Regions from separate parts of the Nonomuraea sp. NPDC049486 genome, predicted to be linked through region 1. Evidence: riboswitches for the same ligand, from Rfam matches in the RefSeq annotation. Region 1 holds a riboswitch; the other holds the start of a gene.
The links. A riboswitch is a leader RNA that binds a small molecule or an ion and turns the genes downstream of it on or off. The one in region 1 is predicted to bind cyclic di-AMP.
Positions count from the first base shown of each region.

Region 2: linked by a shared signal. The riboswitch ahead of AB0K05_RS07810 (CHAP domain-containing protein) and the one ahead of AB0K05_RS22120 (hypothetical protein) in region 1 are both predicted to bind cyclic di-AMP.

Region 1 is NZ_JBFAPV010000007.1:259,453-262,321, forward strand. It holds gene AB0K05_RS22110 (rod shape-determining protein) at 1-475, opposite strand, end outside; gene AB0K05_RS22115 (DUF5302 domain-containing protein) at 636-836, shown strand; cyclic di-AMP (ydaO/yuaA leader) riboswitch at 991-1,128, shown strand; gene AB0K05_RS22120 (hypothetical protein) at 1,314-2,147, shown strand; gene AB0K05_RS22125 (alpha/beta hydrolase) at 2,186-2,869, shown strand, end outside.
Region 2 is NZ_JBFAPV010000002.1:617,394-620,262, reverse strand. It holds gene AB0K05_RS07820 (aldo/keto reductase) at 1-225, shown strand, start outside; gene AB0K05_RS07815 (Gfo/Idh/MocA family oxidoreductase) at 274-1,230, shown strand; cyclic di-AMP (ydaO/yuaA leader) riboswitch at 1,345-1,482, shown strand; gene AB0K05_RS07810 (CHAP domain-containing protein) at 1,496-2,194, shown strand; gene AB0K05_RS07805 (YciI family protein) at 2,288-2,719, shown strand.

The DNA.
Region 1 (2,869 bases):
TCATGCGCCCGGCCGGCTCCGTCACCGGCAGCCCGGCGCCGAGCGCCACCGCGACGGCGTGCTCGACGAGGTACACCCGCCTGGCGTCCGCCTCGTAGGCCAGGTCGCGCACGGCCGAGCTCAGGATGGGCGGGGCGCCGTCGGGCAGCGCCATCACCAGCCGCGGCCGGGCGTACGGGTGTCCGTGCACCTTGCTCAGGAAGTGCTTGACCAGCCGCCCGGCGAGCTCGCCGCCTTCGCGCACCGGCCAGCGGGCGATCCCGTCGTCGTGCCGTACCGCTCGCGTGTCCGCCCCGCTGGAGGGCGAGCACGCCGCGTACGCGTCCGCGCCGAAGAGCGTGCGGCCCGTGGCCGCGCAGGCCGCCGCCATCGACGGCTCGTTGAGCACGACGCCCAGGCCGGGGGCGTAGATCTGGGTGGTGGCCGTGCCGAGATCGATCGCGAGATCCCGGCCGAGGAACGCGAGCGGGCTCACCGCCGCGGCTCCGGGGGGTAGAGCTGCATGTCCGTGGTGTTTCCTCGATCGGGTCAAGGCAACACCAAGTCGCCGGCGCGCGTCCCGCCGATGATCCCGGTTATGCGCTGTCAAGGCCTGCGTGCGAAGCTGGAGGCTGTACGCACATCAGGAGGCCCTCATGGCGGAAACCCCGGAGCCGGAAGTCGACGAGACTCCCGAGGACGAGATGAAGCGCAAGTTCCGTGAGGCACTGGAGCGCAAGCGCGGCCAGCAGGCGGGATCTGGCGGCAGTGGTAGGGGCGCCGACCATTCCAAGATCCACGGAGCCCACGGCCCGGCTGCCGGCAAGCGGTCCTTCAGGCGCAAGAGCGGCGGCTGAATCTGGGTGTTCAAGGGGGTACGGCATGCCGTACCCCCTTTTTCTAGGTAGATCTTCGCCCGAATCATGGGCTTACCTTTGCGTTTGTCCGATTTGCTCGCTAGATTGGTCGGCGTTACCAGGCAGTGACCTCGGCTCTTCACCAGGAAGAGGCGGCTGCCTGGCGCCGAATCCCGCTCCCCCGCGGGAACCGGGGACCCACCTTCTGGGGTGAATCCGGCCCATGCGGCCGGTAGGGCATCTCCACGTCCGAACCCGTCAGCTAACCCGGTAGGCGAGATGGAGAGGACGTTTTCCTGTGATGAATCACCGCGCCCGTCCCCCCTACCGCGGGATGTCATCGGCCGCCGATTGAGCGGCACCATTTCCTGATCTTCCTTTCGCGCTCCCACCGTAGCGTCCGTACGGCTTGATGCCCGGCTACGTCGTTCCGCGAGCGCACCTTTGCTGTTGCCTCACAAAGGACTTCTGTTTTTCATGTCTGCTCGTTTCAGCATGCGTTCCATCGCCGCGATCGTCGCCGCCGCCGGCACGCTGGCGCTCGGCTCCGGCGCCGCCGCTCACGCCGACACCGACAAGGGCACGGAGAAGGTCCTGCTCCAGGGCGAGACCACGGCCTCCTACTTCTGGGACGACGGCTCCGGCCGCGCGGGTGACACCGGCCTGCCGGCCAGCGGCAAGCCCATGCAGAAAGGCATGGCCGCCAGCCCGAGCTGGCCGCTGCTGACCGAGGGCTACGTCATCTACAAGGGCAAGAAGGCGCCGTTCTTCGTCGGCGACCGCGGCCCGGGCGTCCCGTCCAGCAAGGGCATCATGCTCGACCTGGACGGCAAGACCTTCGCCGACCTGACCGGCGGGAAGTTCAACCCGCGCACGCTCATGGTGGACGGCAACGGCGGCAAGGGCCACATCGAGGTCGAGTACGTCATCACCAAGTGGGGCGACGGCCTGGGCCTGAAGAACCACCCGGTCGCCTTCTCCGAGGGCGCCTACAAGCGCATGGACCGCAACCCGGCCGCCCCGCCGGTCCTGGCAGGGGACAAGGCGGACAAGAAGGACGAGGAGAAGGCCGTCGCCGGCCAGTCCGGCAGCGACAAGGCCGAGCCCGTGAAGACCAGCCCCGTGAAGGCCGACCCGGTGAACCTCGTCAAGGCCCCGGCCGAGCCGCAGCCCGCCGCCGGCGGCGCCGAGGCGGCCGCGGCCACCGATCGGAGCAACGTGGCGGGAGCCGCCGTGGCCGGCGGCGTGATCCTCGTCGGCGGCGGCCTGGTTCTGGGCCGCGAGCGCATCCGCAAGCTCGTGCGCCGCTGACCTTTGCGTCACCACGATTAGAATGTCATTCTAGAGCCGTGACCTCGACCGCATCGGCTCATGGAATCGACATCGCGTACGAGAGCTTCGGCTCTCCCGACGGGCGCCCGCTCCTCCTGATCATGGGGCTGGGCGCCCAGCTCATTCACTGGGACGACGAGCTGTGCGAGCAGCTCGCCGAGCAGGGGCACCATGTCGTCAGGTTCGACAACCGCGACGCCGGGATGTCCACCCACCTCCACGAGGCGGGCGCGCCCGCACCGGGCAAGCCGGCGCCCTACCTGCTGGACGACATGGCCGCGGACACCGCCGGGCTGATGGACGCCCTCGGCTGGCCGGCCGCGCACGTGATGGGCGCCTCGATGGGCGGCATGATCGCCCAGTCGCTCGCCATCCGGCACCCCGAGCGGGTGCTCACCCTCATCTCGATCATGTCGACCCCCGGTGGCGCGGTCGCCCCGCCGAGCGAGAGCGCCCGGTCGGTCCTGTTCGCCAAGCCGGTGACCACCCGGGAGGAGGCCATGACCCAGGCGCTGGCGACCTGGTCGGTCATCGGCTCCCCGGGGTACGAGCTCGACCGCGAGCGTGTCCAGCGGCTGGCCGGGCAGGCGTTCGACCGCGGCCACGACCCGGCGGGGTTCGCCCGGCAGCTCGCCGCCATCATGGCGTCGCCCGACAGGACCGAGGCCCTCACCCGGCTCAACGTCCCGGCGCTGGTCATC
Region 2 (2,869 bases), on a different contig from region 1:
GCGCTGGCGGTGCTGTCGGACAAGCACAACCGCACGCCCGCGCAGATCGTGCTGCGCTGGCACATCCAGATCGGCAACGTGGTGATCCCGAAGTCGGTCACCCCGTCGCGGATCAAGGAGAACATCGACGTGTTCGACTTCATCCTGGACCGCGAGGACATGGCCGCGATCGGGGCGATGAACGCCGGCCGCCGCCTCGGGCTCGACCCCGAGACCAGCGGGTGAATTCGCCTCACATATCGCTTTCGCGGATGAATCTGTACGATCTTCCGCGTGCGTGACTTATCGTGGGGCATCGCGGCGACCGGCGGCATCGCCAGGACAGTGGGCGCCGTCATCGCCGCCGAGCCGGGGATGAGGGTGGCCGCGGTCGGCTCCCGCGACCTGGGCCGGGCCAAGGCGCTGGCCGCGACACTGGGCGCCGAGTCCGCCCACGGCTCCTACGCCGAGCTGTGCGCCGATCCGGCCGTGGACGCCGTCTACGTCGCCACCCCGCACGCCCAGCACCTGGAGGTGGCCGAGGCGGCCATCGCGGCGGGCAAGGCCGTGCTGTGCGAGAAGCCGCTCGCCGCCACCACGGCCGACGCCGAACGGATGGTCCGGCTGGCCCGCGAGGCCGGGGTCTTCCTGATGGAAGCGATGTGGATGCGGTTCAACCCGCTGATCCGCATGCTCGCCGGCGACGGGCGTTTCGGCGAGATCCGCTCGGTGCGCGCCTCGTTCGGCTTCGCGCACCCGTACGATCCCGCGCATCGGCTCTGGGCGCCGGAGCTGGGCGGCGGCGCCCTGCTCGACCTGGGCATCTACCCCATGGGGCTGGCCCAGTTGTTCCTCGGAACGCCGGAGAGCACGCGCATCACCGGCTCGCTGTCCCCGGGCGGCGTGGACGCCGAGGCGGGCGGGCTGATGAGCTATCCGGGCGGCAGGCGGGCGCTGGTGGAGTGCTCGCTGCTCGGCGCCTACTCCAACGACGCCACCGTCGTCGGCACCGGGATGCGGGCCGACATCGACGCCCCGTTCTGGGCTCCGCGGCGGGTCGTGCTCAGCGGGCCGGGGATGGAGCCGGAGGAGCACGCGCTCGACGATCCGGCGGACAACGGGTACGCGGGCGAGCTGCGCGAGGTCCGCGACTGCCTGGCGCGGGGTCGTACCGAGAGCGAGATCATGCCGCTTGACGAGAGCCTTGCCATCATGCGGGTTCTGGCGGAGGCGCGGGCGCAGATCCGCTAGCCGCGGCTTTGAAGACTTGCCAGTTTCTTGCCAGATGCGTTACTTTACTCCGCATTCACGGCATACGTCCGGTTTGCCCGGTCGTGTCCGAGAACACCGTCGTATCGCAGGATCGTCCTGCGACCGCTGAATCCGCCTTGCGCGGAACCGGGGACCCACTTCTTCCGGGGTGAATCGGCGCCTCGCGCGCCGTAGGGCAGCTTCCACGCCCGAACCCGTCAGCTAACCCGGTAAGCGGCATGGAAGCAAGGAGTACATCCCCTCGATGGTCATGCATCGCCTCCCCCGTGCCACCCAACCGCATTACGTCCGCGCCGCCCTCGGCGCCACCTTCGTCGCCTGCTTCATGGGCTCCGCCCTCCCCGCCCACGCCGACCCGGTCAACGGAGACGATCTCTCGCTGACGGCCCAGGCGGAGGCCGGCCAGACCGCCTCCCAGGAGGCGAAGCCCGCCGAGAAGGACAAGATCGACGTCACCGCAGCCCAGGTGCTCGCCCTGGCCAGGGAGCAGATCGGCATCAGGGAGAACGCGCGGGGCGGCGGCACGAAGTTCCAGGAGTGGTACGCGAACTCGCAGCGCGCCCAGGAGACCATCGCCCGTGACGGCGGCCACCCCGCCGCCTACCTGAACGCCCCCTGGTGCGCGATGTTCGTCTCCTGGGTCGGCGAGCAGACCGGCGCCCGCGCGCAGGTGGGCTGGGACGCCTACACGGTGACGCACGCGCGGTGGTTCCAGAACAACGGCCGCTGGGGCACCCTGGCCAAGCCGGGCGCCGTGGTCTTCTTCGCCTGGAACGGCAGCAAGAGCCTCGGCTCCATCCAGCACGTGGGCTTCGTGGTCAAGGACAACCGCGACGGGACGATCTCCACGATCGAGGGCAACACCGGCAACGGGCTCGTCGAGGAGCGCATCCGTCCCAAGTCTCAGGTCGTCGGCTACGGCTACCCCGAGTACGCCGCCTGATTGTCCGGAAGAATCCCTGAGGTGTCGATGCGGACGCCGCTCGTTCGACGCGTCGGCGAGACCGGGATTCGAAGGAGAAGCACCGTGAAGTTCATGATCATCGGAAAGGGCAGCGCCGAGACCGAGGCGGGCGTCATGCCGAGCCGGCAGCTCGTCGACGACATGATGGCCTACAACGAGTCGCTGGCCAAGGCCGGCGTCCTGCTGGCGGCGGAAGGGCTGGCCCCCAGCTCCCGCGCCGCCCGCATCGCCTACGGCCCCGGCAAGCCCAAGGTCATCGACGGGCCCTTCGCGGAGACCAAGGAGATCATCGCCGGCTTCTGGCTGATCCAGGTCAAGTCCCGCGAAGAGGCCGTCGAATGGGCCCTGCGCGTCCCCGTCCCCGAGGGCGGCGAGGGGGTCGGCCTGGAGCTCTGGGAGGTCTTCGACGCGGCCGACATGCCGGAGACCTCCCTCACCCCGGAGACCGCCGAGCGCGACAAAGCCCTCCGCGAGTCCCTGGAGACCAACCCCCCGAACGCCTGACGGCAGCCCCAGGGCGACCCCCCAGACGCCTGCCAAGAACGCGCCACCCACACCCAGGCATGGGTGCCGCCCACGCCCAGGCGCGTGTGCCGCCCTCAACCAGGGCGGCACACGCGCCGGGGACGGCCGTCCGCCGCTTGAACGGGAGCC